Regions from separate parts of the Streptomyces sp. NPDC087906 genome, predicted to be linked through region 2. Evidence: riboswitches for the same ligand, from Rfam matches in the RefSeq annotation. Region 2 holds a riboswitch; each other region holds the start of a gene.

The links. A riboswitch is a leader RNA that binds a small molecule or an ion and turns the genes downstream of it on or off. The one in region 2 is predicted to bind cyclic di-AMP.
Region 1: another riboswitch for cyclic di-AMP. It lies ahead of ACZ63I_RS13110 (M23 family metallopeptidase); the one in region 2 lies ahead of ACZ63I_RS04885 (transglycosylase family protein).
Region 3: another riboswitch for cyclic di-AMP. It lies ahead of ACZ63I_RS07015 (LysM peptidoglycan-binding domain-containing protein); the one in region 2 lies ahead of ACZ63I_RS04885 (transglycosylase family protein).
Region 4: another riboswitch for cyclic di-AMP. It lies ahead of ACZ63I_RS09930 (M23 family metallopeptidase); the one in region 2 lies ahead of ACZ63I_RS04885 (transglycosylase family protein).

What each region holds. Positions count from the first base shown of each region.
Region 1 covers NZ_JBVJLC010000003.1:831,758-839,310, reverse strand. Annotated here, with positions in the region: gene ACZ63I_RS13125 (DNA gyrase/topoisomerase IV subunit A) at 1-2,053, opposite strand, end outside; gene ACZ63I_RS13120 (M16 family metallopeptidase) at 2,243-3,619, shown strand; gene ACZ63I_RS13115 (M16 family metallopeptidase) at 3,637-5,004, shown strand; cyclic di-AMP (ydaO/yuaA leader) riboswitch at 5,186-5,347, shown strand; gene ACZ63I_RS13110 (M23 family metallopeptidase) at 5,361-6,137, shown strand; gene ACZ63I_RS13105 (HPr family phosphocarrier protein) at 6,438-6,719, opposite strand; gene ACZ63I_RS13100 (bifunctional acetate--CoA ligase family protein/GNAT family N-acetyltransferase) at 6,862-7,553, shown strand, end outside.
Region 2 covers NZ_JBVJLC010000001.1:1,099,456-1,107,008, forward strand. Annotated here, with positions in the region: gene ACZ63I_RS04860 (acyltransferase family protein) at 1-540, opposite strand, end outside; gene ACZ63I_RS04865 (SurA N-terminal domain-containing protein) at 822-1,478, shown strand; gene ACZ63I_RS04870 (nucleoside triphosphate pyrophosphohydrolase) at 1,505-2,605, shown strand; gene ACZ63I_RS04875 (cytochrome P450 family protein) at 2,639-3,955, shown strand; gene ACZ63I_RS04880 (transglycosylase family protein) at 4,094-5,017, shown strand; cyclic di-AMP (ydaO/yuaA leader) riboswitch at 5,294-5,471, shown strand; gene ACZ63I_RS04885 (transglycosylase family protein) at 5,475-6,170, shown strand; gene eno (phosphopyruvate hydratase) at 6,458-7,553, shown strand, end outside.
Region 3 covers NZ_JBVJLC010000002.1:375,234-382,786, reverse strand. Annotated here, with positions in the region: gene ACZ63I_RS07030 (NAD(P)/FAD-dependent oxidoreductase) at 1-843, shown strand, start outside; gene ACZ63I_RS07025 (LTA synthase family protein) at 866-2,671, opposite strand; gene ACZ63I_RS07020 (DUF6221 family protein) at 2,852-3,250, opposite strand; cyclic di-AMP (ydaO/yuaA leader) riboswitch at 3,702-3,868, shown strand; gene ACZ63I_RS07015 (LysM peptidoglycan-binding domain-containing protein) at 3,871-4,728, shown strand; gene ACZ63I_RS07010 (hypothetical protein) at 4,737-4,946, opposite strand; gene ACZ63I_RS07005 (glycosyltransferase family 2 protein) at 5,241-6,929, shown strand; gene ACZ63I_RS07000 (TetR/AcrR family transcriptional regulator) at 6,971-7,553, shown strand, end outside.
Region 4 covers NZ_JBVJLC010000003.1:76,482-84,034, reverse strand. Annotated here, with positions in the region: gene ACZ63I_RS09950 (aspartate aminotransferase family protein) at 1-434, shown strand, start outside; gene ACZ63I_RS09945 (helix-turn-helix domain-containing protein) at 545-1,168, shown strand; gene ACZ63I_RS09940 (DUF6126 family protein) at 1,204-1,347, shown strand; gene ACZ63I_RS09935 (tyrosine-protein phosphatase) at 1,395-2,213, opposite strand; cyclic di-AMP (ydaO/yuaA leader) riboswitch at 2,592-2,749, shown strand; gene ACZ63I_RS09930 (M23 family metallopeptidase) at 2,753-3,646, shown strand; gene ACZ63I_RS09925 (SGNH/GDSL hydrolase family protein) at 3,798-4,622, shown strand; gene ACZ63I_RS09920 (STM4011 family radical SAM protein) at 4,569-5,495, opposite strand; gene ACZ63I_RS09915 (STM4012 family radical SAM protein) at 5,504-6,886, opposite strand; gene ACZ63I_RS09910 (STM4013/SEN3800 family hydrolase) at 6,883-7,553, opposite strand, start outside.

The sequences.
Region 1 (7,553 bases), on a different contig from region 2:
GCGCCGACGGGTAGCGCAGCAGTTGGGCGTCCGAGGTGATGAAGACCAGGTCCTCCTCGCCGGTACGCAGCTCGGCGCCGCCCACCACGCGGTCGCCCTCCTTGAGGGAGATGACCTCCAACTCGTCCTTGTTCGCCGGATAGTCGGGGACCACCCGCTTGACGACACCCTGCCGGGTGCCCAGCGCGAGCCCCGGGGACGACTCGTCCAGCGTGGTCAGGCAGATCAGGTCCTCGTCGGCGTCCAGCGCGAGGAACTCCGCGATCGGTGCCCCGCCCGAGAGATTCGGCGCCGACGCGGTGTCGGGCAGTTGCGGCAGGTCGATCACCGAGATCCGCAGCAGCCGGCCGGCCGATGTCACGGCCCCGACATCGCCGCGCGCCGTCGCCGGCACGGCCGAGATGATCACGTCGTGCTTGACGCGCCTGCCGTCACCGCCTTCCAGCGGCTCGCCGTTGACCGTACGGGCCAGCAGGCCCGTCGACGACAGGAGCACCCGGCACGGGTCGTCGGCGACTTCGAGCGGCACAGCGGCGGCGACCGAAGCGCCGGACTCCAGCAGGACCGTACGGCGCGGGGTGCCGAACTTCTTCGCCACCACGGCCAGTTCGGCCGAGACCAGCTTGCGCAGCTCGCTGTCCGACTCCAGGATCCCGGTCAGCTCGTCGATCTCGCCGTTGAGCCGGTCGCGCTCGCTCTCCAGCTCGATCCGGTCGAACCGGGTGAGCCGGCGCAGCGGCGTGTCCAAAATGTACTGCGTCTGGACGTCGGTCAGGGAGAAGCGCTCGATCAGCCGCTCCTTGGCCTGCGCCGAGTTGTCGCTCGACCGGATCAGCCGGATGACCTCGTCGATGTCGATGAGCGCGACCAGCAGCCCCTCGACCAGATGCAGCCGGTCGCGCCGCTTCGTCCTGCGGAACTCGCTGCGCCGGCGCACCACGGTGAACCGGTGGTCCAGATAGACCTCGAGCAGCTCTTTCAGACCCAGCGTCAGCGGCTGACCGTCCACCAGGGCCACGTTGTTGATGCCGAAGGACTCCTCCATCGGCGTCAGCTTGTAGAGCTGCTCCAGCACCGCCTCCGGGACGAAGCCGTTCTTGACCTCGATGACCAGACGCAGCCCGTGCGAGCGGTCGGTGAGGTCCTTGACGTCGGCGATGCCCTGGAGCTTCTTGGCCGAGACCAGATCCTTGATCTTGGCGATCACCTTCTCCGGGCCGACCGTGAACGGCAGTTCCGTCACGACCAGGCCCTTGCGGCGCGCCGTCACGTCCTCGATCGCGACCGTCGCGCGGATCTTGAACGTGCCCCGGCCGTTCGCGTACGCGTCCTTGATCCCGCCGAGGCCGACGATCCGGCCGCCGGTGGGCAGGTCGGGGCCCGGGATGAAACGCATCAGCGTCTCCAGGTCGGCGCCCGGATGCCGGATCAGATGGCGGGCGGCGGCCACCACTTCACCCAGATTGTGCGGCGGCATGTTCGTCGCCATCCCGACCGCGATCCCCGTCGCCCCGTTCACCAGGAGGTTCGGATACGCGGCGGGGAGCGTGATCGGCTCCCGCTCCTGGCCGTCGTAATTCGGCTCGAAATCGACGGTGTCCTCGTCGATCGACTCCGTCATCAGCGACGTCGCGTCGGCCATCCGGCACTCCGTGTACCGCATGGCGGCCGGCGGGTCGTCGTTGCCGAGGGAGCCGAAGTTGCCGTGTCCGTCGACCAGGGGCAGCCGCATCGAGAACGGCTGCGCCATCCGGACGAGCGCGTCGTAGATCGACGCGTCCCCGTGCGGATGCAGCTTGCCCATGACCTCACCGACGACTCGGGCGCACTTCACATAGCCGCGGTCGGGGCGCAGCCCCATCTCGTTCATCTGGTAGACGATGCGGCGGTGCACGGGCTTCATGCCGTCACGCGCGTCGGGCAGGGCCCGGGAGTAGATCACCGAGTACGCGTACTCAAGGAAGGAGCCCTGCATTTCATCGACCACGTCGATGTCGAGGATCTTCTCCTCGAAGTCCTCCGGCGGCGGGGTCTTCGTGCTGCGGCGGGCCATCGCTGCTGCGGCTCCTTCACAGGTCCTGTACGGCTTGTTCTTGCACTGACGCGGACCATTGTGGACCGTGCCACTGACATCACGGACCCCGACCCGTCGCGCGGGCCCGTTACGCGGGAACTTCGCCAGCGGTCAGCACGCTTGCATACAGTGGCAGCAGTTCTCCACCTCGCCATCGAAGGGACGTACATGCCCATGGGTCACACGGCCACAGCGCAGGCCGGCTCCGGCGGCCTGACAGCGACGGAGCACCGGCTGGCCAACGGCCTGCGCGTGGTGCTCTCCGAGGACCACCTCACCCCGGTCGCCGCGGTCTGCCTCTGGTACGACGTCGGCTCCCGTCACGAGGTCAAGGGCCGTACCGGACTCGCCCACCTCTTCGAGCACCTGATGTTCCAGGGCTCCGCACAGGTGAAGGGCAACGGCCACTTCGAACTGGTCCAGGGCGCCGGCGGCTCGCTGAACGGCACCACCAGCTTCGAGCGCACCAACTATTTCGAGACCATGCCCACGCACCAGCTCGAACTCGCGCTCTGGCTGGAGGCCGACCGGATGGGCTCGCTGCTCACCGCGCTCGACGAGGAGTCGATGGAGAACCAGCGCGACGTCGTCAAGAACGAACGCCGCCAGCGGTACGACAACGTCCCGTACGGTACGGCCTTCGAACGGCTGACCGCGCTCTCCTACCCCGAGGGCCACCCGTACCACCACACCCCCATCGGCTCGATGGCCGACCTGGACGCGGCGACGCTCGACGACGCGCGTGCGTTCTTCCGTACGAACTACGCGCCCAACAACGCGGTGCTGTCGGTCGTCGGCGACATCGACCCGGAGCAGACGCTCGCCTGGGTCGAGAAGTACTTCGGCTCGATCCCCTCGCACGACGGCAAGAAGCCGCCCCGCGACGGCACGCTCCCCGACATCATCGGCGAGCAGTTGCGCGAGGAGATCCAGGAAGAGGTGCCGGCCCGTGCGCTGATGGCCGCGTACCGGCTGCCGCAGGACGGCACGCGCGAGTGCGACGCCGCCGACCTGGCGCTCACCGTCCTCGGCGGCGGCGAGTCGTCCCGGCTGCACAACCGCCTGGTCCGCAGGGACCGTACGGCCGTCGCCGCCGGCTTCGGCCTGCTGCGCCTGGCCGGCGCGCCGTCGCTCGGCTGGCTGGACGTCAAGACGTCCGGCGGTGTGGAGATCCCGCAGATCGAGTCCGCCGTCGACGAGGAGCTGGCCCGCCTCGCCGAAGAGGGCCCGACCGACGAGGAGATGGAGCGCGCGCAGGCGCAGTTGGAGCGCGAATGGCTGGACCGGCTCGGTACGGTCGCCGGGCGCGCCGACGAACTGTGCAGGTACGCCGTGCTGTTCGGCGACCCGCAGCTCGCCCTGACCGCGGTGACCCGGGTCCTGGACATCACGGCGGCCGAGGTGAAGGCCGTCGCGGCGGCGCGACTGCGCCCCGACAACAGGGCGGTGCTGGTGTACGAACCCCTCGCCGCCGAAGAGTCCGCCGAAGAGTCCGCCGGCGAAGCGGCCACCGAAGAGACCGAGCACGAAGGGGCGGACAAGTGACCGAGGCTGCCGCGACCATGGAGTTCCACCCGCGGCCGACGGCCGGCGAAGCCAGGCCCTGGGCCTTCCCCGCGCCCGAACGCGGCGCCCTGGCCAACGGTCTGACGGTGCTGCGCTGCCACCGCCCGGGACAGCAGGTGGTGGCCGTCGAGATCTGCCTCGACGCGCCGCTCGACGCCGAGCCTGAAGGGCTCGACGGCATCGCCACGATCATGGCGCGCGCCCTGTCCGAGGGCACCGACAAGCACTCGGCCGAGGAGTTCGCCGCCGAGCTGGAGCGCTGCGGCGCCACGCTCGACGCGCACGCCGACCACCCCGGCGTCCGGGTCTCCCTCGAAGTGCCGGTCTCCCGGCTGCCCAAGGCGCTCGGCCTGGTCGCCGAGGCGCTGCGCGCCCCCGCCTTCGCGGACAGCGAGATCGAGCGGCTGGTCCGCAACCGCCTCGACGAGATCCCGCACGAGACGGCCAACCCGGGCCGCCGCGCCGCCAAGCAGCTCTCCAGGGAGCTGTTCCCCGCCTCCCTGCGGATGTCCCGGCCGCGCCAGGGCACCGAGGAGACGGTCGAACGGATCGACGCGGCGGCCGTGCGCGCCTTCTACGACGCGTACGTCCGCCCGGCCACGGCCACCGCCGTGGTCGTGGGGGACCTCACCGGCGTCGATCTGGACCAGGTGCTCGCCGACAGCCTCGGCGACTGGACCGGCAACACGGCCGAGCCGCGCCCGGTTCCGCCGATCAGCGCCGACGACACGGGCCGCGTCGTGATCGTGGACCGTCCGGGCGCCGTGCAGACGCAGTTGCTGATCGGCCGCATCGGCGCCGACCGGCACGACCGCGTCTGGCCGGCCCAGGTGCTCGGCACGTACTGCCTGGGCGGCACGCTGACCTCCCGGCTCGACCGGGTGCTGCGCGAGGAGAAGGGCTACACGTACGGCGTACGGGCGTTCGGCCAGGTGCTGCGCTCGGCCGCCGACGGTACGGGCGCCGCGATGCTCGCCATCAGCGGTTCGGTGGACACGGAGTCCACGGGCCCGGCGCTGGACGACCTCTGGACGGTGCTGCGCACCCTCGCCGCCGACGGCCTCACCGAGGCCGAGCGGGATGTCGCCGTGCAGAACCTGGTCGGGGTCGCCCCGCTGAAGTACGAGACGGCCGCGTCCGTCGCCGGGACGCTGGCCGACCAGGTCGAGCAGCACCTCCCGGACGACTTCCAGGCGCAGTTGTACGCGCGGCTGGCCGAGACGGGCACGGTCGAGGCGACGGCGGCGGCCGTGAACGCGTTCCCGGTCGACCGGCTCGTCACGGTGCTCGTCGGTGACGCCGCGCAGATCAAGGAGCCGGTCACGGCTCTCGGTATCGGCGATGTGACGGTCGTCGCGGGCTGATCGCTCCGCACGCCGAGCGATGGAAAGGGAGAACCCCGGTGCGGGTGGCCGGGGTTCTCCCTTTTGCCCGCTCTGCCCTGTGGTGTGCGCTACAAATGCCCGCGCGGTTTTGGCGATGCGAAGTCCGCCCGCTTAGCGTCGGTCGGGCTGTCCGCCAGTCACCAGCCGCGACCGCGGCATCGGGCAGCCATCGCCGAGTCCCCGTCAGGCGCGAGCCTGGGGAGCCGGGGACCCACGTCCCTGGGGTGAATCGGATGCCTTCGCCGACCGCGCGGAGGTGCCCGTAGGAGACCTTCCTGCTCCGAACCCGTCAGCTAACCCGGTAGGCGAGAAGGAAGGAAAGGACCAGCCACTCCATGGCGTTCACCCGTCCCACCGGGAAGCACCGTGCCCGCAGACGTCCCACCCGCAGGAGCCTGAGCGTGGCGGGCGTCGCGACGCTCACCGTCGGCGGAGTCGTCGGAGCACTGTCCTCCCAGGCGCTCGCCGCCGAGCCCGAGGGCCCGGCCGCAGGACAGGGCAGCACCACCACCCAGGCCATCGTCATCGGCGACTCCATCAGCGACACGATCGCCGCCCAGGCGACGGCCCAGCGGGCGGCGGCCGAGCAGGCGAAGCGGGTCGCCGCGGCCAAGGCCGAGGCGAAGCGGAAGGCGGAGGCGCGCGCCCAAGAGGTGCGCGAGGCCAGGCAGCGCGCCGCACGCGCCGCCGCGCGCAAGCGGCTGAACGCCTTCCGGACGCCGGTCGCGCACGCGTACGTGAGCACCGGCTACGAGAGCGGCGGGGCGCTGTGGTCGTCCGGCAGCCACACCGGCATCGACTTCCACGCCGCCACCGGCACCGAGGTGGTCGCCGTCGGCGCCGGCACCGTCGTGGAGGCGGGCTGGGGCGGCGCGTACGGCAACAACGTGGTGATCAGGATGCGCGACGGCATGTACACGCAGTACGGCCATCTCTCCTCGATCCAGGTCTCGGTCGGCCAGTCCGTCATGCCGGGGGAGCGGATCGCCCGCTCAGGAGCGACCGGCAACACCACCGGGCCGCATCTGCACTTCGAGGCCAGGACGAGCCAGGAGTACGGCACGGACGTCGACCCGCTGGCGTATCTGCGCGAGCACGGCGTGCACGTCTGACGGCGGCGGCGGCGACACGCGGGCGCACGCGGACACGGAAGCGGGGGGGGGGGCCCCCCCCCGGGGGGGCCCCCCCCCCCCCCCCGCCCCGGGGGGGGGGGGGGGGGGGGGGGGGCGGGGGGGGGGGGGGGGCCCCCCCCCCCGCCCCCCCCCCGCGTGCCGCCGCCGCCGCGCCGGGGGCGCCGCGGGGCGCGGGGGCGCCGCCCCGCCGGCCCGCCGCCCCCCGGGCGGGGGGGGCCCCCCCCCCGGCGGGGGCCCCCCCGCCGCTCTCCTACGGACGCTTCGGACGTGCCGAGCGGGTCAGACCGTCTCGGGAAGCTCGTCCAGCCCCTCGGCCACCAGCTTCGACAGCCGGTCGAGCGCCGCCTCGGCGCCGTCGGCGTCGGATGCGAGCACGACCTCCTCGCCGCCCTGCGCACCGAGTCCCAGCACGGCGAGCATGGACGCGGCGTTGACCGGGCTGCCGCCTTCCTTCGCGATCGTGACGGGGACGCCGGAGGCCGTGGCGGCGCGGACGAAGATGGATGCGGGGCGGGCGTGCAGGCCCTCGGCCCAGCCGACGTTGACGCGGCGCTCAGCCATGGTGTTGCCCTTCAAGTCTCAAGAGGTTGTCTAGACCAGTCTCTCATGTGCAGCCGAAACGGTTCTGCCGCCCCAGGGTGCCCCGCCCCGCCACCGGCCGCGACCGCTGCGTACGCCGCGGTCCAGGCCATAGGCTGGGCTTATGACGCCGTCGGATCACGCGTACCCCGATCACTGGGAAGCAGACGTGGTGCTGCGCGACGGAGGCACCGCACGGATCAGACCCATCACCGCCGACGACGCCGAACGGCTGGTGAGCTTCTACGAGCAGGTCTCCGACGAGTCCAAGTACTACCGCTTCTTCGCGCCGTACCCCCGGCTCTCCGACAAGGACGTGCACCGGTTCACCCACCACGACTACGTCGACCGGGTCGGACTCGCCGTCACCGTGGGCGGCGACTTCATCGCGACCGTCCGCTACGACCGGATCGACGAGCTGGGCCGCTCGGCCTCCGCGCCCGCCGACGAGGCGGAGGTCGCCTTCCTCGTGCAGGACGCCCACCAGGGGCGCGGCGTCGCCTCCGCGCTGCTCGAACACATCGCGGCCGTCGCGCGCGAGCGCGGTATCCGGCGCTTCGCCGCCGAGGTGCTGCCCGCCAACAACAAGATGATCAAGGTGTTCCGGGACGCCGGATTCACCCAGAAGCGCAGCTTCGAGGACGGCGCCGTACGCCTCACCCTCGACCTCGAACCCACCGCGGAGTCGCTGGCCGTCCAGCGCGGTCGCGAGCAGCGGGCCGAGGCCCGCTCGGTGCAGCGGCTGCTCGCCCCCGGATCCGTGGCCGTCGTCGGCACCAGCCGCACACCGGGCGGCGTCGGCCGCACCGTCCTGCG
Region 2 (7,553 bases):
GCGCGCCTCGACCCACAGGGTCCAGCAGACGCCGAGCACCCGCCGTACGCCGGTGGGCTGCTGGAGCATGGTGAAGTTCACCAGCACCTCGTGCAGCCGCAGCGGTTCGCTGACCGAGGGGAGGATGAAGCAGGCCGCGGTGACCAGGACGATGGCCGCCCAGTACGCCGGGTAGAGCCGGGTGACGCGGGAGCGGAAGAAGTCCCCGAGCGAACGGCCCCAACTGCTCATGCAGATGACGAAGCCGCTGATGACGAAGAAGACCTGCACGCCGAGGCAGCCGTAGACCGTCAGCCCCGACAGGTCGGGGAAGAGATGGCGGGGCGATTCGCCCCAGGCGCGGGTGATGTCGCCGCCGCGCCCCGAGTAGTGGTAGAGGCAGACCATCAGCGCGGCCACGATGCGCAGCCCGTCGAGCGCCCGCATCCGGTCGTGCCGTGGTGCGGGGGCGGCCGGTGCGGCGGCTTCCGGAGTGGCGGGCGGTGAACTCCGCTCTTCGGGAAGGGGCTCCGGTACAGGGGTCAAAGTTGCTTGCGTCATTCCCTTGTGTTCCGTCCGTTCCCACCGTCGCCAGGTCATCCAGAAGGACGCTAGGCAGCCTCCGGTGAACGCGGCGACTGCGGCGAAGTGAACACCGGTTCGAGATAGATGTCGGAAGGGTGAACTTCCGATGTGATGCACGTGCGGACGATCATGCGGACCCCCGAGACCACAACCGTGCCTGAATCGTTGGTCGAACCAGTGGCCCAGACCACGCCGACTGCTTAACATCGATCACTGCAAGGCTTGTGCATCGCCGCACAATCTCCCGGGAGGCCCCCTTGAACCGCCGCCGTCGCACCGCGCTCTCCATCTCCGTCGTCCTGCTCGCCGCGGCCCCGCTGCTCACCGCGTGCGGCAGCGACTCCCACCCGGGAGCTGCGGCGGTCGTCGGCGGCAAGCGGATCGAGGTGTCCACGCTCCAGGCCCAGGTCGCCGCGGTGCGCAAGGCGCAGGAGGCGTCGCCGCAGTCCGCCGAGCTGATCAAGAACTCGGGGCAGCTCAACCAGAACAAGCTCAACGGCATGATCTTCGACCGGATCCTGCTGCGGGCCGCGAGCGACGAGGGCGTCAGCGCCTCGCGCCGGGAGATCCAGACCGCCAGGCAGCAGGCGGAGGCGCAGTCCGGCGGCGCGAAGGCGTTCGAGTCCGTGCTGCTGCAGCAGGGCGCGCTCACCCCCGACCAGATCGACGACGCGGTACGCCGCGACGTCCTGCTCGCCAAGGTCGCCACGGCCGTCGGCGGCGACACCACGACCCCGGAGGGCCAGCAGAAGGTGCTCGCCCTGCTGGCGAAGACGTCGAAGTCGATGCATGTCGACGTCAACCCGCGCTACGGCACGTGGGACAACACGAAGATCTCGCTGGGCCGGTCCACGACACCGTGGATCAAGCAGGTCACCAAGGAAGCCCCGCAGCAGGAGCCGAGCGACGCCTGACCGCAGGCCGGCGGTAGGTTCGACAGGTGACCCAAGAAGCTCCCGCAGCGCCGCCGCAGGACCCGGCCGGCCGTATCGTCCTGCTGACCGCCAGCCACCGCGTCGCACCCGGACTGCTGTCCTGGCCGGCCTGGCAGACGCTGCACGCCGCCGACCGCGTGCTGTGCGCCGACCCGGCCGACCCACAGCTCCCGTATCTACGGGAAGCCGGCGTCCGGGTCGAAGAGGGCACCCCCGGCGCCGACGAGCTGGTCGCCGACTGCGCCGGCGGCCGTACGGTCGTGGTGATCTCCTCGCTGGACAGCCGCGGGCCGCTCACCGACGGCCTCGCCAGGCTCGCGGGCTCGGGCCGGGTCCAGATGCCCGACCTGGAACTGCTCCCCGGCTCCTACGACCTGCCGGGCGCCCGGCTCCTCGATCTCGTCCAGGTGATGGACCGGATCAGGCGCGAATGCCCGTGGTCGTCGATCCAGACCAACCGGGGGCTGGCCAAGTACGGCATCGAGGAGATGTACGAACTGGTCGAGGCCATCGAGGACGGCGACGCCGACGAGCTGCGCGAGGAGCTGGGCGACGTACTGCTCCAGGTCGTCTTCCACGCCCGCATCGCCGAGGACGGCCTGCCCGCCGAGACCGATGAAGAGGACGAGACCGGGGACGAGACCGGGGACGAGACCGGGGACGAGACCGGGGACGAGCGCGACGACGAGCGCGCTGAGAAGACCACGCGGTTCTCCATCGACGATGTCGCCGCCACCCTCGTGGAGAAGCTGATCCACCGCCATCCCCATGTCTTCGGCGACGAGACCGCGGCGACCCCGGCCGACGTCAAGGCGCACTGGCTGCGGACGAAGGCGATCGAGAAGCAGCGCGACTCCGTCACCGACGGCGTACCGCTCGGCCAGCCGGGCCTCGCGCTCGCGGCGAAGCTCGCCGGGCGGGTGCGCACGGCAGGGCTGGACGTCGTACCGCCGCCGGGTGCGGGCGTCGGGTACGAGCTGCTGGCCCTGGCGGTACGGGCGGACGAGGCGGGCGTCGACCCGGAGACCGAGCTGCGTGCTGCTGCGCGTGTATATAGGGACACGATCCGCGCGGCCGAGGGACACGGCGGGGCGGACCACGCCTGACCGGCCGGGCGAGCGGGTCGTTAGGGTCGGGGGATGCCCGACCAGTCCTCCCCGGCCACACACCCGGCCACCCCAGCGACCACGCCCCCGGCCACCTGCCCGGCGGCGCCCCCGGCGGGCCCCGCGCCCGCGCTCTTCACCTGGGAGTTCGCCACCGACCCCTACCCGGCGTACGCCTGGCTCCGCGAGCACGCGCCGGTGCACAGGACCACGCTCCCGAGCGGGGTCGACGCGTGGCTGGTGACGCGGTACGGGGACGCCAAGCAGGCGCTCGCCGACGCGTGGCTGTCGAAGAACCCCGTGCACCACGCGGGGAGCGCCCACGCCAAGGGCAGGACCGGGATCCCCGGCGAGCGCAACGCGGATCTGATGACGCATCTGCTGAACATCGACCCGCCCGACCACACCCGGCTGCGCCGGCTCGTCTCCAAGGCGTTCACCCCGCGCCGGGTCGCCGAATTCGCGCCGCGCGTGCAGCAGTTGACGGACCAACTGATCGACGGCTTCGCGGCGAAGGGCTCGGCCGACCTCATCCACGACTTCGCCTTCCCGCTCCCCATCTACGCGATCTGCGACCTGCTCGGCGTACCGGCCGAGGACCAGGACGACTTCAGGGACTGGGCCGGCATGATGATCCGGCACGGCGGCGGCCCGCGCGGCGGCGTCGCGCGCTCGGTGAAGAAGATGCGCGGCTATCTCGCCGAACTGATCCACCGCAAGCGCCGGGAGCCCGGCGACGACCTGATCTCGGGCCTGATCCGGGCCGGCGACCACGGGGAGCACCTCACCGAGAACGAAGCGGCGGCGATGGCCTTCATCATCCTGTTCGCCGGGTTCGAGACGACGGTGAATCTGATCGGCAACGGCACGTACGCGCTGCTGCGCAACCCCGGCCAGCGGACCGGGCTCCAGGAAGCGCTCGCGGCGGGCGACACCGCGCTGCTCGCCACGGGCGTGGAGGAACTCCTGCGCTACGACGGGCCGGTGGAACTCGCCACCTGGCGCTACGCCACCGAACCGCTGACCGTCGGCGGGGTGGGCATCGCCACCGGCGACCCCGTCCTCGTCGTCCTCGCCGCCGCCGACCGCGACCCCGCGCGCTTCGCCGACCCCGACCGGCTGGATCTCGCGCGGAGTGACAATCAACACCTCGGATACGGGCACGGAATCCACTACTGCCTCGGTGCGCCCCTCGCCCGGCTGGAGGGGCGGACCGCACTTGCCACACTTCTGACCCGGCTGCCCGATGTGCGCCTTGCGGAGGATCCTTCCGATTTGCGGTGGCGTGGGGGGCTCATCATGCGTGGATTGCGCACGCTTCCGGTGCAGTTCACACCTCTGTCCCGCTGACGGACCGTCAAGTCCGTGACTTTCACGTGATCTCCGCTGCATCGACTTGTGACAGGCGTTCGAGTACCGCTACGTTCACCGACAACTCCACCCGCCACACGGTGTAGTCGTATTTCCCGTCACACGGAAGGCAACCGCATGTCCGCGAACGGCCGTCATCGCCGCCCTCGGCAGGCTCCCGCACTGATCGTCGCCGCAGGGGTGACCGGATCGGCGATCGCGATCCCGCTGCTCGGCGCTGCCGGCGCCTCCGCCGCAGACGCCACGACCTGGGACCACGTCGCCGAGTGCGAGAGCGGCGGCACGTGGAGCGCGGACCTCGGCAACGGCTACTACGGCGGGTTGCAGATGTCGCAGGAGACCTGGAACTCCTTCGGGGGCGACCAGTACGCCAGCCGGCCCGACCTCGCCAGCCGCGCCCAGCAGATCCAGGTGGCCGAGAAGGTCCTCGACGCGCAGGGCCCGCAGGCGTGGACGAGTTGCGCCGCGGTCTCCGGTCTCACGAAGAGCGCCGCCACGCCGGACGTCGACCCCGGCGCCGGGTCCGACCCGGCGGCCGAGGACGAAGCGCCGACCGGTGTGAGCAACGACAACGGCGGCGGCACGGTCGGCGGCGTGGTCGGCGGTGTGATCGACGGAGTGCTCGGCGTCGGCGACAGCGGCAGCGCGTCCCCGAAGGCCACGGACACGCCCGACCCTTCGGCGTCCGCCACGACCCCCTCCGGATCCCCTTCGGCGACCACACCCGCCCCTGACGCCTCCACGACCCCGTCCGGCAAGCCGTCCGGGACCCCCGCCAAGACGTCCAAGCACCGCGGCGCCGCGGCCCCCGAGACCACACAGCGGGGCAATTCGGTCGATAAGCGGGAAACCGGCCGTCACGCCTCGCGAGCTGACGAACCGGTACATGACGCGAAGGGCGACGGCATCTCCGTCGACCAGTACGCCGCCCCCGTGGACGCCACCCCGACGCTGATCGCCGACGCGCTGACACTGCCGGGCGGCTGGCAGCAGATCTACGCGGCGGACGCGGCGCTGGCCAGTGCGGATCTCGCTCAGTAACGCCTGGAACGAGGGCAGTTAGAGACCCTATGTCCACTTCTGTGCAAGTGAGACAAGGGTCTCTTTGCCGTAATTGGTGTGCTCTGCCCGCCGGGTTCGTCCCTTTCCGCTCCCACCTGCGAAAACACAACGGTGCCGCGGACCGGTACGGGCGATTTATCCGTGATGCTCTTCTTTGAACATCCGGGGCGGGCTGTGTTTACGTCTGACTCGCTCGCACCGCGGGCCCCGTCGACCGGCACGCCGAATCCTGCCGCCGGACGCCGGGAACAGTCGTCGCGTAAAGCGCCGTAGGCAGGAGCGGGGGACCCAAGGTAGGCGCCGGACCCGGCCGTCGAGAGACGGCCGCCGACCGGCTCGGGGTGTAGCCACATGCCGCGACGCGGCAGGTGGCCGGGCAACTCACTTGGCCCGAACCCGACAGCTCACCCCGCAGGCGTCGGTGAGGAGATGCTCCATGCTGCGTTCCAGCAATGCCAAGCACCGCCGCCCGTCCAAGGCCGTCCGCTACGCGACGCTCGCCGGAGTGACCGGTGCCGCCATCGCGGTGCCGCTGCTCGGTGCCACGTCCGCTTCGGCCGCCTCCACCTCGGAGTGGGACCAGGTCGCCTCGTGCGAGTCCGGCGGCAACTGGTCGATCAACACCGGCAACGGGTACTACGGCGGTCTGCAGTTCTCGTCGTCCACCTGGGCCGCGTACGGCGGCACCGCCTACGCCTCCAGCGCCGACCAGGCCTCCAAGTCGCAGCAGATAGCCGTCGCCGAGAAGGTCCTGGCCAGCCAGGGCAAGGGCGCGTGGCCGAGCTGCGGCGTCAACCTGTCCGGCGCTTCCAGCAGTTCGGACGCCGCCCAGCCGCAGGAGCAGGCTCCCCAGCAGCAGTCCCAGCCCAAGCGGCAGCAGTCGCAGTCGCAGCCCTCCGCGAAGCAGGAGTCGAGCCGCAGCGACGCGCAGCCCGCTTCGCGCGGCCAGAGCCGTCCCACCACGATCAAGAAGGGTGACGGCGAGTACAAGGTCAAGGGCGGCGACACCCTTTCGAAGATCGCCACCGCCCATCACGTCAAGGGCGGCTGGAAGAAGGTCTTCGACCTGAACAAGGACATCGTCAAGGACGCCGATGTGATCTACCCGGGCCAGCAGCTCCACCTGAGCTGACCCGACCGGTCCTCACCGACCACCCCGGTCCGGCGCGCTTCCCCCGTGCGTGCCGGGCCGGGGTTCCTTGTACGGGTCCCGGGTGCCGGGTGCGGGGCCCGGCGCGGGGCCCGGCGCGGGGTCCCGGTGAGGCGGCCGCCGGAATTGTCCGGCCTGCCGGGTATTCGGTCCTCATTTCGTCCCAGCGTGCGGGCACAGGCCGGCCCACGCCCCGCCGCCGGTTAGGCTCTTGCCGCAAGGCCAACGGGCCCTGCGCTCCAAGCGTCACATCCCAGAAGGAGATGCTCGTGCCGTCCATCGACGTCGTCGTAGCCCGGGAAATCCTTGACTCCCGAGGCAACCCCACGGTCGAGGTCGAGGTCGGCCTCGACGACGGCAGCACAGGCCGTGCTGCTGTCCCCTCCGGTGCCTCCACCGGTGCGTTCGAGGCCCTTGAGCTCCGCGACGGTGACCAGAACCGTTACCAGGGCAAGGGCGTCGAGAAGGCCGTCCTCGCCGTCATCGAGCAGATCGGCCCGGAGCTGGTCGGCTACGACGCCACCGAGCAGCGGCTGATCGACCAGGCGATGCTGGACCTGGACGCCACCCCCGACAAGTCGTCGCTCGGCGCCAACGCCATCCTGGGTGTCTCCCTCGCCGTGGCGCACGCCGCATCCGAGGCGTCCGACCTGCCGCTGTTCCGCTACCTCGGCGGCCCGAACGCGCACCTGCTGCCCGTCCCGATGATGAACATCCTGAACGGCGGGTCGCACGCCGACTCGAACGTGGACATCCAGGAGTTCATGATCGCCCCGATCGGCGCCGAGTCCTTCTCCGAGGCGCTGCGCTGGGGCGCCGAGGTCTACCACACCCTCAAGCGCGTCCTGAAGGACAAGGGCCTGGCGACCGGCCTCGGTGACGAGGGCGGCTTCGCGCCGAGCCTGGACTCCAACCGCGCCGCGCTCGACCTCATCCTCGAAGCGATCAAGGAAGCCGGCTATGTCGCAGGACGCGACATCGCGCTCGCGCTCGACGTCGCCGCCTCCGAGTTCTACAGCGAGGGCAAGTACAACTTCGAGGGCGAGTCCCGCTCGGCCGCCGAGATGACCGAGTACTACGAGGAGCTGGTCGCCTCGTACCCGCTCGTCTCCATCGAGGACCCGCTGTTCGAGGACGACTGGGCCGGCTGGAAGGTCCTCACCGACAAGCTGGGCTCCAAGGTCCAGATCGTCGGCGACGACCTCTTCGTCACCAACCCGGAGCGCCTCGCCCGCGGTATCGAGGAGGGCTCGGCCAACGCGCTGCTCGTCAAGGTCAACCAGATCGGTTCGCTGACCGAGACGCTGGACGCGGTCGAGCTGGCGCAGCGCAACGGCTTCAAGTGCATGATGTCGCACCGCTCGG
Region 3 (7,553 bases), on a different contig from region 2:
ATGCTCGCCCCCGCCGCGCTGCTCAAACGCGGCGAGGAGCGCACCACCCGCTCGGCGCTCGCCGCGGCCGGCCTCTCGGAGGAATTCGTCGAACGGTTCTTCCGGCCGTTCCTGTCCGGGGTCTTCCTGGAGGACGAACTCGAAACGTCCAGCCGGGTCTTCCACCTCGTCTGGCGCAGCATGCTGCGCGGCACGCTGTGCCTGCCCACGGACGGCATCGGCGCCGTACCCCGGCAGCTCGCCGACGCCCTGCCGGCCGGCACCCTCACGCTGGAGTCGCCGGTCGACCGGCTCACCGACGACGGCGTCCTGCTGGCGACCGGCGCCGAACTCGCCGCGAAGGCCGTGGTGGTGGCCACCGGGCCCGGCCCCGCTGCGGCCCTCCTGCCGGCCGCGCACATCGGCCCGTACCGGACGACGACCACCTACTACCACACGGCGGACAGCTCGCCGTTGGCCGAGCCCACGCTGCTCACGGACGAACGCCGCCGCTTCCTCAACACCTGCGTACTGAGCGAGGTCGTCCCCGGCTACGCCCCTGCGGGGACCGCGCTGATCGCCACGTCCGTGCTCGGCACGGACACCCCCGGCCGCGAGGCCCGGCTCCGGACGGCGCTCGCCGAGGCGTACGGGACGGACGCCTCGGCGTGGCGGCTGCTGACCGTACGGACCATCGAGGACGCGCTGCCCGCCATGCCGCCGCCGCACCGCCTCAGCACCCCGGCGCAGCTCGCGCCGGGCCGCTTCGTCTGCGGCGACCACCGCGCCACCGGATCCGTCCAGGGCGCACTGGCCTCCGGCGCGCGGGCGGCCCGTGAGGTCCTGCGCGAACTGCGTCCTTAGGTCGCCGTCCGCGCGCAACCGGTCACGGCGCCGCCGGCGCCGCACCGGCCGCCGGCTGCGGGCCGTACGCGGTCAGGAAGCGGTTGCGGAACGTGTCCATCCGCCAGACCGGGGCGTGCGGGCCGGGCCGCAGACCGTCCTGCCAGCCCCACGGGGCGATCTTGTCGAGGACGGCCGGGTCATGGGCCACGATCGCGATCGGCACGTCCCGGCTCGCGTGGTCACCCGCGACCTTCGGGATGGGCTGGTGGTCGCCGAGGAAGACCAGCACGGTGTTGTCGTGGCCGTACTTGGCCACGTACGACACGAGGCTGTTCACCGAGTACTCGACGGAGTCCGCGTAGTCGCCCCGGACCTCGGGCCTGCCGCGCAGCACGGCGCGCGGGTCCTTGCCGGCCGCGTGGATGGCGTCGTACACGGAGCCGTCCCCGACCTGGTCCCAGCCGACCGACGTGGGGAGCGGGGCCCACGGGTTGTGGCTGGAGGTGAGGATGATCTCCGACATCAGCGGCTTGGGGCCCGGTGTGCCGTGTTCGAGCCGCTCGAAGGACGACAGGACGAACTGGTCGGGCATCCGGGACCAGCCGAAGGACGGGCCCTGGTAGCCGAGCTGCCGGGAGTCGTAGATGTTGTCCAGGCCGAAGAACTTCCCCTCCGGCCAGGCCCGGGTGACCCCCGGCATGATCCCGACCGTCCGCCACGCGTCGGCACGCTGGAAGGCGCCGGTGAGTGTCATCCGGTCGCCGGAGGTGACGGTCTCGTAGCTGCGCTGGTTGGTGATCCACAGCCCGGACAGGAACGTGGAGTGCGCCAGCCAGCTCCCGCCGCCCGCCGTCGGCGAGGTGAGGAACGCGCTGCGGGAGGAGAACCCGGCCGCGCGCAGCTTGCTCGTGTTCTCCGCCAGCATCGCGTCGATCTGCGGCGCCATCGACGGATCCTCGACCGCGCTGCGGCCGTAGCTCTCGATGAAGGCGAAGATGACGTCCTTGCCGCGCAGCCCGGTGAGCAGTTGGTCGGGCGGCGTCTTGCCGAAGGGGTCGACGGCCGCGGCTTTGGCGAGCTGCCGCTCGTCCCGCAGACTGTCGCGCGCCTGCTTCACATGGCTGTAGACCAGCTCGCCGGTGCTCCGGGACGCCACCGGCGCCCCGGCGAGCTGCGTACCGAGCGCGGCGCAGATGATCCACGCGACGCCGAGGACCGCGGTGGTGCCGAGCGTGGCCCTGGTGTCGCGGACCACGGGACGGCTCACCCTGAGCACCGCGAGCGGCATGAGGACGAGCACGGCGGCGACGATCAGGATGACCCCGATCACGGCGCCGACGGCGAGCGCCTGGCCGCCCGAGTCCCGCAGGAACGCCTCGGCGTCGTCGAACAGGAACCAGTCGAGCCGCGCGTCGAACGGCCGGTCCAGCTCGTTGTAGAAACCTATGTCGAGGAACTTGAGGATGGTCACAAGACCGAGGGCCACCCCGGCGGCGATCGCCACCACCCGCCGCGCCCGCTGCGGCAGGAACGGCAGTACGGCCGCGCCGACCAAGCCCTCCACCGGGATCCGGAGGAAGGCGGAGACGGTGGGATCCGTGAGGTTGTTCGGCAGCAGCAGCGCGAGGAGGACGAGCACGGCGGCGAGCCCGGTGAGCACCAGCGCCGCAGCTCGGGCGACGCCGGGGCGCCTCTCCCGCCAGGTGCCGGAAGCCCCGGCCCCGGGAGTGCCGGCGCCTGGTGTGTCGGCGCCTGGTGTGTCGGGGGAGCCGTCGACAGGGCCGTCGGGGCCGGGGTTCCCCTTCTCGCCGGTCTTGTCCGTGTCCGGCAGTTGACGAGACTTCATGAAGGGCGACAACCCAAGTTCCTTCCGCGCGAGGCCCGGTGGTGACATCGCGGACCAGGCACAGAGGGTCGGGGCCGCAGACTGGTGTACGGCCCAGCGATGCGTTTCGTTCAACGCACGACTGCGGAAATCACGGTCACGCGGCAGGGCCGCGAGCGGCGGTCCCGGCCGTCCGTCAGCTCAACCCGCGAACCGGGGGAGCCACTTCACCCGGTAGTCGGCGTGTCCCGCGTGCTCGGCCGCGATCTGCCGGACGACGAACCCCAGGCCGACCGCGCGCCCGGAGGGGAAATCGCGGGCGGGGCGGTCCACGTCCAACTCGGCGACCTCGGCGTACTCACCGAGGAGCACCCGGGTGGTCTCGATGCGGCGGAGGGTCTGCGCCGGGTCCTGGTGGGCGATGTGCCGGTCGTAGCCGTAGTCCTTCATGCTGAAGGCGATCGGGCCCGTCGTGCTGTGGACCTCGCCCGGCCGCTCCGGCGGGCAGCGCCACGTGTCGCCGCCACCGCCCCGCGCGATCTGCTCCTCCTCGTCCAGCCGGGCCCGGACGAAGGCGATCAGTGCGTCGTTCTCGTTCACGCGTCTTGCTCCTCGAAACGGCCCGTCCAGAGCTGTCAGTGGGCTTGGCGGGCTGGGACGGCCGTCAGGAAGGATACCCCCGCGCGGCAACGGCACTTGCCTCACCGGCGACCGCACGAACACCGCCCATATGGGCGATTTGACGGTATTAACCGTCACGTCCGTATAGCCACCGAAAAAGCAACTTGTCGCCCCCCGTTCCTCGTTGAAGCGCGCGGTTGCGCCATATCTCCGTGATGTGTGTCACGTAAGGACATGTCGGTCGGGAGAGCGGTCCGCTGCCATTTCCCTCGCACAGAAGGAAAGTTGAGTTCTCGAACGTCCTGCGGGTAACGGGATTGCCGCTCCTTCGCATTCCTGATTCGAGATGTTTCTGTAATGCGGGACTTGTTCCGGCCGACTGTTGTCGCTTACGTTCACGTCACTCCGGGTGGACCGCCTAATCCTGCCGCCGTCCGGAAAACCCAATCCCACTCACTTACGGCAGGAGCGGGGGAACCAAGGTAAGCCGCCGGTCCTCATCCAGGACCGGCTAGGGGTGAAGTCGCATTCAGGTGCGGCCGGACATCTCCAGTCCGAACCCGACAGCTCACCTCGTAGGCGACGGAGAGGAATTAGTCATGCCCAGGAAGCACCGTCGTCCCCGTACCGGCCGGCTCACCCGACGCCTTATCGCATTCGGTACGGGTGGTGCGGCGCTCACCATTCCGCTGGTGGCCGCCACCACCGCCACAGCGGCGCCGTCCGTACACAGCTCGGCCGTCGCATCGGCAGTGAAGTCGGCGCCCGCGTCCGTCGTGGCCGCCAAGAAGGCCGCTTCGAGGACGTACTCCGTGGTCCACGGCGACTCGCTCGCCAAGATCGCCCGCAGCCACTCGCTGAGCGGTGGCTGGAAGAAGCTCTACCAGGACAACCGGCAGGCCGTCGGCGACAACCCGTCGCTGATCCACCCCGGTCTCAAGCTGACCCTGGGCGGCAAGGCCGCGTCGAAGCCGGCCGCGACGACCGCCGCCAAGAGCGCGAGCAGGACCGCCGTCAAGGCCGCTCCGAAGGCCGAGGCCAAGCCGGCCGCGGCCGCCGCCGCCCCCTCGGCGTCCGGCAAGAGCGCCCAGGGCGGTACGAGCACCACCCCGATCGAGACGGCGGCGAAGTCGTACACCAACGACCTGGACGGCTGGATCAAGGAGTCGCTGGACATCATGGCCGCCCACGGCATCCCGGGCAGCTACGACGGCATCTACCGCAACATCATGCGGGAGTCGTCCGGCAACCCGGCGGCCATCAACAACTGGGACTCGAACGCCGCCGCGGGCACGCCGTCCAAGGGGCTGCTGCAGGTCATCGACCCGACGTTCCAGGCGTACCACGTGGACGGCACGTCCATGGACAGCTACGACCCGGTGGCCAACATCACCGCCGCGTGCAACTACGCGGCTGCCACCTACGGCTCGATCGACAACGTGAACGGTCCCTACTGACCGGACCTTCACCCACCCGACGGGCCCACTCCGGCCGGACGACGCACACGTCCGGCGGGGGTGGGTCCGTTCGGCATGCTGGGGATGCGGCGCGTCACGCAGGCGCCGACACGGCGCGCACCGGTGCGTCCGCTGCCCCGGCCGAGCCCGGCCATCGCGTAGCCGATGCTGCCGAAGGCGATCAGGGTGAGCAGCAGGGCGAGGGTCCAGAAGAGCATCGCCGGGCCTCCGGGTCTCGGAGCGGGGCGTGACTCCTGCCCGCGGTGGGACGCATCGGCAACGATGCGCAGAGTGCGATCCCTGCGGACGATAGCCCGTCGGGCCGTTTCTGAACAGGCGTCAAGTCGCCATCCGCCACGCCCTCCGGGCCCGGCGCAGACCCGACGTGCCGGCTCGGCCGAATGAACGGCGGGGAAACGGCATCCGTCGTGTCGAAGTCATATTTACGTACAACCTTCTAGGGTGTGGATGAATCTCACTCGGTGACCGCCGCTGTTGACGAGGGAGCCCGAATGCTGAAAGTGAGCATAGTGATTCCGGTTTACAACGCCGGAGAGCATCTGGACCGCTGCGCCGCATCACTGACCGGCCAGAGCCTCGGATCCGACGCCTACGAGATTCTCTACGTGAACGACGGGTCGACGGACGATTCGGCCGATCGGCTGCACCGGCTCGCCGCCCGCCACCCGCATGTGCGCGTCCACCATCAGGAGAACTCCGGCTGGCCCGGCAAACCCCGCAACGTCGGCGTGCGACTGGCCCGCGGCAAGTACGTGCAGTTCGTGGACCAGGACGACGAACTCGCCCCGGAGTCGCTGGAACGCCTGGTCAGACTGGGGGAGCGGAACGACTCGGACATCGTGCTCGGCAAGATGTACGGCACGATGACGGGACCGAGCAACGTGTTCAAGCGGACCGTCGAGCGCTGCACGGTCAAGGACGCGCCGCTGATCGAGAGTTTGACGCCGCACAAGATGTTCCGAAGATCCTTTCTGCTGGATCACGGCATCACATTCCCCGAAGGGCGCGTCCGGCTCGAAGACCAGCTCTTCATGGCGCGCGCGTACACCCGCGCGCGAACCGTCTCCATTCTCGGCGACTATCCGACCTACCGCTGGGTCCGCCGGGCGGACGGCGGCAACAGCAGCAGCGGCGCCACGACGGCCGACACGTATTACCGCCATCTGCGGCACGTTGTCGACGCCATCAAGGAGGGCACCGAACCGGGGGAGTTGCGCGACAGACTGCTACGGCGCTCCTATCGGGTGGAATTACTCCGACCGGTGACCGAGCCGCGCGTTCTGCAACGGACCGGGACTCAACTGCGCACGTATTTCGATGTCGTTCGGCGGATGGCGCTTGAATGTTTCCCACCGGGGGTCAGAGAGGGAATGCCGGCCGTCGGAGGACTGCGGGCCACCCTGCTGGAGGAGGGCCGGCTGGAATCCCTTGTCGAACTCGCCCGGCGCACCGGCGGAATCAGACCGCGGCTCGACATGGAGAAGCCTTTCTGGCGGCAGGACAAACTCGTGGTGCGCACCACGGTCCGTCATGTCCGGCCGAATGGTGAGCCGTTGGTTCTCGTGCAGCGCGACGGAAAGATGTTCCTCGATCCCGAACTGCTGGCGGGCATCGAAGGCGCGGAGGACTTCGAGGTGACCGATCCTTTCTCCTATGCCACGGGCGAGCTGCTCGTACAGAACACCTCCGACGGCCACTGGTGGTATCCCGACAGCGAACTGACCCCGGAACTGCGGCCGCTCGGCGCGGGACGGCACGAAGTGGTGATCACGGGCGAGACCCTGCTCGACCCGCACTCGCTCGCCGGCGGCAACCCGCTGGCGAGCGGTCGCCACCATGTGTGGCTCAACTACCAGGTGCTGGGCCTCGGTCGGCGGGCCAGAGTCGCCAGCGACGACCGGCCCCATCTCCCGGTGCGGCGCATCGGCGGCCGCATCCTCGTCCCCAACTGGTTCGGGCCGCACTCCCAGCTCCAACTGACCGCCGGTCAGCCGGGCCGCCAGCTCTGGCTGCGGCACTTCGTGGCGTCCGCGGCGACCCGTCCCGGGATACGCCGCCTCGTCCGTACGGCCATGGGGAAGCTGCCGGCGGGCCTGCGGGGCCGGGTGCGGTCCGCCGCCCAGGAAGCCTCCCGCTGGGGACGCGGGGAGCGGGGGGAGCACGGGAAGCGCTCAAGCTGACGCGTTAGACAAAGTTCGTACGGCTGTCTAATGTGTCAGGTGTGAGTAGTCCTGAGCAGAAGTCCGACGACCCGAAGCGCGCCGCCGTGCTGGCGGCAGCCCTCGGCGTGTTCGGCAGGTACGGATTCCAGAAGACGTCCATGGAAGCGGTCGCCAAAGCGGCGGGCGTGTCCCGGCCCGGCCTCTACCTGCACTTCTCGAACAAGGAGGAGCTGTACCGCGCCACGATGCGCGGGGTACTGGAACGTGCCCAGCAGGGCATGGAGGCGAGCTTCGACGACCCGTCGGCGAGCTTCGAGGACCGCACGGTGGCGGCGCTGGACGCCCTGATGGGCCAGTACGTCGAGACCCAGGTGGCCAGAGACCTCGGTGAGCTGCTGGAGAACAGCGGACCGCAGCTCGGCTCGATGTTCCACGACCACCAGGAGCAGGCGCGGGCGACGATCAGCGACCGGGTCGGGGCACTGGCCCCGCCCGGCCTGCTCACCGACGAGCTGACCGCCGACGACGTCATGGACGTCATCTTCTCCGCGGCCCTCACCTGGAAGCAGACCTCGGCCACCCGCGCCGAGTTCCGCGACCGGATCAGACGTGCCGTCCGGCTGATCTGCCGCGCCGCCGGCT
Region 4 (7,553 bases), on a different contig from region 2:
TGATGGAGGACGAGCGGATCGTCGCCAACGCCAGGACCACCGGCGATCTGCTCAGGACCCGGCTGGCCGAGCTGGTGCCGCGCTACGAGCTGCTGCACGAGGTGCGCGGCCGGGGGCTGATGATCGGCATCGAGTTCGGCCGGCCGAACTCGATCAAGCTGCGGAGCCGCTGGACCATGCTCCAGGCGGCCCGCAAGGGGCTCTTCGCGCAGATGGTCGTCGTACCGCTGCTCCAGAAGCACCGCATCCTCACCCAGGTGTCCGGCGACTTCCTCGAAGTGATCAAGTTGATTCCGCCGCTGACCATCGGCGAGCGCGAGGTGGACCGGTTCGTGGACGCCTTCACCGCCGTCATGGACGACGCGCACGGCGGCGGCGGACTGATGTGGGACTTCGGCAAGACCCTGGTGAAGCAGGCGGTCGCCAACCGGTAGCCGCCGGCGCCGTTCGCGGCGCGGCGCGGGGCACCGCGCGGAGCACCACGCGGTATTGCCTCCGAGGCAAGAAATTTGCCTCGGAGGAAAGTTCCTGGCGCAATGGAGGCATGACCACACCTCCTGCCGGAGCGGCAGCGGACCGGCTGCCCGACGAACTCCCCGGCGTCGCCCCCCGGCTGCGTGAACTGCGCCGCGGCCGGGGGCTCACTTTGGAGGCCGCCGCCCTGCGGGCAGGTCTTTCGGCCGCCCATCTGTCCCGGCTCGAGACCGGAGCCCGGCAGCCGTCGCTGCCCATGCTGCTGGGCCTCGCCCGGATCTACGGTACGACGGTCTCCGACCTGCTGGGCGAGATGCCGCCCGAGCGTGACCCGATCGTCCGCGCGGGACGCACCGAGCCCGTCGAGGCGGACGGCTGGACGTACCACCAGGCGGGCGGCTCGGGCCGGGCGATGCAGCCGCTGCGGGTCACCGTGCCGTACGGCGCGCAGGGCGACCTGATCAGGGTGCACCCGGGGGAGGAGTGGATCTACGTCCTCGAAGGGCGGCTGCGGCTGGGCCTCGGCGACGGTGTCCATGTGCTCGACCCGGGGGACAGCGCCCACTTCGACTCGCTCACCCCGCACCGCATCGCCGCCGCCGACCCGCCGGGCACCGGGCTGCTGTTCGTCCACACCCTGCTGCAGAGCCCGACCGCCGAGCTGTGTCTCGGCGGCCCGGCTCATCGCCGCTGACCTGCCAGCCCCGTACGGGAGAAGAGAGCCGTCCCATGCCGGAGAACCCAGTACCGAAGCGTGCCCCGCGCAAGGAGTGGACGCTTCCGAAGTCCCTTGTCGTGCGGCTCTTCGCCTATTTGGTGGCCGGCCATCTCTTCGCCGGCTTCCTGTACCTGCTCTTCACGGTCGGGAAGTAGTCCGGCCCGCTCCTGCCCCGGGCGCCGCTGCCTCAGGTACCGCTGCCTCAGGCCTCGCCGTCGGTCAGGAGATGGGCGCGCAGCCGCTCGACGGTCCCGGGTGCCAGCGACAGGCCCTCGGCCAGATAGCGCTCCGTGGAACCCCAGGTGGTGTCGATGGTCTCGAAGGCGGCGGCCAGATACGCGGCGCGGGCCTCGAACAGCGGACTGAGCAGCTCCATCACCTCGGCGGAGCGCCCGGTGGGCGAGGTGTCGTCGCGGTGCACCAGATACCGCCTGCGCGGGTCGTTGGACTTGAGGTAGTCCTCCTCGATCGCGTCCCTGCCGACCCCGAGGGCCAGCAGGGTCACTGCCATCGTCACCCCGGCCCTGTCCTTGCCCGCCGCGCAGTGCAGCAGCGCGGGCAGGTCGTCGTCGGCCAGGGCGTGCAGGACACGGCTCAGCTCGGGGGCGCGGTCGACGGGCATCGACCGGTACGAGCCGGTCATCCGCTCGGCCGCCCTGTCCTCCGAGAGGATCGCCTTGAGCTGGTCGAGATCGCCCTGCCGGACCATCCGCCAGAACTGCGCGCCGTCGGCCGGGTCGCTGAGCGGGATGTTCACGTTCCGCACGCCGGGCAGGTCGATGTCGGGGCCGTCCAGCTTGAGGTCGGCGGAGTTGCGGAAGTCGAAGACCGTGCGCAGCCCGAGCGAGGCCAGGAACGCGGCGTCGGCGGGGGCGGCCGACGCGAGATGGCCGCTGCGGAACAGCTTGCCGTGCCGCACCCACCGTCCGTCCGTCGTCGGCAGCCCGCCGACGTCGCGGAAATTGCGTACTCCGGTCAGCTCGGGCTCTGTCGACGGGACGGGTGGTAGCTGCTGTGTCACGGAAGCTCCTCCAGATCTGGCGCCGCCCCCAGGGACGGCGATGTCGGCTTCCGACTTTATGGCATCGGTTATGACGTGACCTGCCCGTACCGGCTGTCCGTATTGAGCATATTGACCCAACGCGCCCCGGATGTGGGGGAAATGGGTGTCCGGCTGGTGAGCAGGATCATATCGGTGACGGTCCGTGGCGGAGAACAGAAATGGAATTCCATGGTCCGGGGGAATTCGAAGATCCGGAATCCACGCAGGGTGACCGTCGCTCCGAGGTGGTGCCCGAGCACCCGCCGGCGAATTCACCGAACGGCTTGTTACCGCCGACCCCGCTCGCTTACCGTCACCGTCAATCCGGGCGGAACGCCGAATCCTGCCGCCACCCGGAATTCCCATCCACCCACGTGTGGCAGGAGCGGGGGACCCAGGTAGAACGCCGATTCCGGATGTCCGGACGGCTTGGGGTGAAGTCGCGCGACAAGCGCGGCAGGGCAGCTCCGGCCCTAACCCGACAGCTCACCTCGCAGGCGCAGGAGAGGAAATTCGCCATGCCCGGAAAGGGTAAGCACCGCCGTCCCAAGTCCCGTTCACTCGCCCGCGGATTCGCCGCCGCAGGTGCCGGCGGTGCCGCGCTCGCGATGCCGTTCATCGGCGCCACCGGCGCCCACGCGGCCGAGCACGCCGCACCCACCGCCGCACCGGTGAAGGCCGCTTCGGCGAAGGCCGCGTCAGCCAAGGCCGCATCGGTGAAGGCCGCTCCGGCGAAGGCGGCCACGACGTACTCCGTGGTCCCCGGGGACTATCTGTCCAAGATCGCGGCCAGGGAGCAGGTGAGCGGTGGCTGGCACAAGCTGTACGACGACAACCGCTCGGTCATCGGCTCCGACCCGTCCCTGATCAGGCCCGGTACGAAGCTGACCATCGGCGCGAAGGCACCGGCGGCGGCGGCCCCCGCGGCCCCGAGCGCCTCGGCGAAGACCACCGCGGCCACCGCCACCACCGCGACCCCCGCTGCCGCCACGAAGCAGACCGACGGCGGCTACACCCTGCCGGTCGACGGCGCGCCCATCGGTACGCCGTACCACCAGAACGGCGCCATGTGGTCCAGCGGCTACCACACCGGCACCGACTTCGTGGTGCCCACCGGCACCACGGTCAAGGCCGTCGCCGCCGGTACCGTCGTCACGGCGGGCTGGGGCGGCTCGTACGGCAACCAGGTCGTCATCCGGCACAGCGACGGCGACTACTCGCAGTACGGCCACCTGTCCGCCCTCACGGTCTCCGCAGGGCAGACCGTCACCGAAGGGCAGCAGATCGGCGTCTCCGGCGCGACCGGCAATGTGACAGGTCCGCACCTGCACTTCGAGATCAGGACCGGCCCCGACTACGGCTCGGACATCGACCCGCTGGCCTACCTCCGCGAGCACGGCGTCACCGTCTGAGCCGCGCCACCGGAATAGCGCCGCCGTCCGCTTCACCGCGGGCGGCGGCTATTCCGGCTTTTGCAGAACTTGACCGGTGGCGTTTCTCACCACCCGTCAACCCCTCCTTACGGTCGCGTAGGTCACATCCGTAAGAGGAGCATATGGAGACGTGGCAAACGATTCGAGATCAAGAAGACATGACGTCATCGGGTCGTACACGGCGATCGGTGACAGTTTCACCGAAGGTGTAGGAGATCCGGGGCCCGACGGCCGGTACATCGGCTGGGCGGACCGGCTCGCGATCCTGCTCGCCGACCAATTGCCGGTGTGCCACGCACCCGTGGACACGGCGCACGGCGATTTCCGGTACGCCAATCTCGCCGTACGGGGCAGACTCCTCGACCAGATCGTCGCCGAACAGATTCCGCGCGCGAAACAACTCGCCCCGGATCTCGTGACGTTCTGTGCCGGCGGCAACGACATCATCCGGCCCGGCACCGACCCCGACGATGTCGCCGAACGGCTCGAACGCGCCGTGGCCGACCTCGCGGGCGCGGTGCCCACCGTCATGATCACCACCGGGTTCGACACCCGGGGCGTGCCCGTCCTGCGCCATCTGCGCGGCAAGATCGCCACCTACACCGCCCATGTACGGGCCATCGCCGACCGCTACGACTGCCCCGTCCTCGACCTCTGGTCGCTCAGGTCCGTGCAGGACAGGCGCGCCTGGGACGCCGACCGGCTGCATCTGTCCCCCGAGGGCCACACCCGGGTCGCGCTGCGCGCCGCGCAGGTGCTCGGCCTCGACATACCGGCCGACCCGGACCAGCTCTGGCCGCCGCAGGCGCCACGCGGCGCCTTCGAGGTGCGGCGCGACGACATCAACTGGGCCAGGGAACATCTGGTGCCCTGGATCGGCAGGCGGCTGCGCGGCGAGTCGTCAGGGGACCATGTCGCCGCGAAGCGGCCCGACCTGCTCCCGCTGGACCACTGAGAGCGCGCCCGGGGGAGAGCCGGGCCGGCCGATCGCCGCGGGGATCCGCTCCAGCACGCCGCCGGCGAACACGTCGTACAGCGGCAGTGTCTCCAGATGCACATAGCCGATGTGGCAGTCGCACACCGCGAGCGGGCAGGCGCGGGGGCGCAGCGCCGCGCGGTACGAACCGTCGTACAGATTGCCCAGCTCGGCCGGGACGAAGTGGCAGCGCCGTACCGTACCGGCACCGTCCACGGAGATCACCGACTCGCCCGTGCGGCAGGGCAGCCCCGCCGACCTGTGCGGCCGGCGGCTGTACGGGAACAGCGGGTCGAGGTCCGTCCAGCGGGCCGCCTCCTCGTCGGTGTAGGTGTGCCCCTCGGCCGCGTTGATCCACAGATAGACCTGGGCGGGCAGCGCCGCGCGCAGCCGGCGGGCGTGCGCCAGATGGTCCGGCAGACCCACCACCCCCACACTGAACCGGACGCCCCGCGCCGTCAGCTCCTCGCACTTGGCGAGGAAGCGGTCGTACGGCGTCTGCCCCGGGTGGTACGTGCACCACAGGGCCAGCGTGTCCGGGTCGGCGTCGTCCAGCCAGTCGGCGCGCGCGCTGAGATTGGTCTGGACGGCGACCCGCCGGACGTGCGGCAGCCGGGACAGCTCGGCGAGCGTCCTGCGGTACCAGGAGCGGACCAGAGCCTCGCCCCACGGGGTGAACAGCAGCGACAGCCGGTCCTCGGTCTGCGCGGCGGCCCAGCCGGCGAACCGCTCCAGCGCCGCGCGGTCGGCGCGCAGTTGCTCGCGGCTGTCGCGCCGCTTGGCGAACGGGCAGTACGGGCAGTCGTAGTCGCAGGAGGCCAGCGGGCCCCGGTAGAGGATCGTCAGGTCCATCGCGCCGCTCACTTCGTCTCGTAGGCGGCCATACGCGCGCGCACGGCGGGGGAGAACAGCAGCGGACCCAGCGCGTCGGAGTGCGCGAGACCTTCGGGCGAGAGCCGCAGCAGTCCGGCGTCCGCAGCCGCGTCGAGCCAGCCCCGCTCGGCCGCGAACCGCAGCTCGGCGGGGAAGTCCTCGTCGGGCGCGCTGCCGAACCGCGCCCGGTACTCAGCGATCTCCATGCCCTGCGCCTGGAGGACCGACTGGAGCAGATGGCGGCGCCGGGCCTCGTCCCCGTCCGGGGCGAGCGCGAAGCCGATCCGGGCGCGGGAGAAGTCCTCGGTCGCCGTGTAGTCGTCGATGATGTTCCGGATCTTCGGCATGTCGACGGCGTAGTCGAAGGAGTAGTGCAGCCGGGAGGTGTACGAGCGGGCGCCGCAGCCGAGGCCGATCATGCCGTCGCTCTGGCAGGCGTAGTCGTCGGCGGCGGCGACGGGCGAGCCGGACCTGCGGAACATCCGCATGGACACCTGCTCGTAGCCCTGTTCCAGCAGATGGTCGCGGCCCTGCCGGTAGAGCCGCAGCCGCTGCGCGTCCCACGCCGCCTCGTCGTCCCGGATTGCGGCATTGTCGTGGGCCGCCTCGTCGTCCCGTGCGTGTGCGGCGGTCTCGCGGCGGGCCAGGCCGGTGCGGGGCCGCACGTAGAGCGGGTAGAGATACAGCTCCTCGGGGCGCCAGGCCAGCGCCGCGTCCAGCGAGCTGCGCCAGGTCGCCGCCGTCTGCCCCTCGATGCCGTAGATCAGGTCGATGTTGAGCACGGGCACGCCAGCGTCGCGTATCCGGCCGAGGGCCGCTTCCACCTCGGCCCTGCGCTGCGGGCGGACCGCCGCCCTGGCCTCAGCGTCCACAAAACTCTGCACCCCGATGCTGAGCCGCGTCGCGCCCCGGTCGGCGAGCACCGCCAGCCGGTCGGCGGTCGCGGTGGCGGGGGAGGTCTCCACGGACAGCGGGACGGAGCGCAGATCGACGCCGGTCCGCTTCTCCGCGATGTCGCACAGCCGGTCCAGTTCGGCCGCGGTGAGGAAGGTGGGGGTGCCGCCGCCGAAGGCCGCGGCCGCGAACCGTACGGGCCGGGTGTCGCCCAGCGCGTCGCGCACGGCCGTGGCCTGCCGGTCGAGGGCGTCCAGATAGCGCGTCGTCAGCTCGTCGGGCGCGCCGACCCGGGTGAACAGGTTGCAGAAGCCGCACCGCACCTCGCAGAACGGGATGTGCAGATAGAGGGAGAGCGCCTCGGTGCGTTCCCCCGCCCACAGTTCACGCAGCGGCGGCAGGTCGGGCAGCTCGCGGTACGCCGTCTTGTGCGGATACGCGTACACGTAACTCTCGTACGGACGTGGGGTGCTCATCGGGGCTCACCTGGGTTCAGGAAGAAGTGGGCGTACGGCACGGTCCAGACGACCTCGTGGCCCAGCCGGTGGCCGCTCCAGCCGTCGTCGCCGTAGGCGGTGCCGTGGTCGGAGCAGACGACGGCGAAGCAGCGGCGCCTGCTGCTCATGGCGCTGAACAGCCGGCCTATATGGCGGTCGACGTACTCCAGGGCAGCCGTGTGGGTGGCGAGCGAATCGCCCGCTCCGCGGTCGGCGCCGGGCAGATGGAACCAGTTGGGCTGGTGCAGCGCCGACACATTGACGAAGAGGAACAGCCGCTGCTCGTGCGGCAGTTGGCCGATGACCTCCTCGGCGCGGTCGATCTGCGCCTCGAAGGAGACCGGTGAGGCGACACCGAACTCCGGCTCCCAGTGGCTCTCCTGGAACAGTCCGGGCAGTACGGAGCCGAGCGGGCCCTGCCGGTTGAAGAAGCCGACCCCGCCGACGCACACCGTGCGGTAGCCGGCCGCCGCGAGGCCGGAGACCAGGTCGGGGGTGTCATGGACGAAGGTGCGCTCGGCGGTCGACTCGCTGCCGCCGAACCGCGCGGCGAACAGCCGCGGATGCGGGCCCTGGCTCGCCGGGGTGGGCAGGAAGCCGGCGAACATCGCCTGGTGCGAGGCATAGGTGAAGCTGCCGGGCGCGT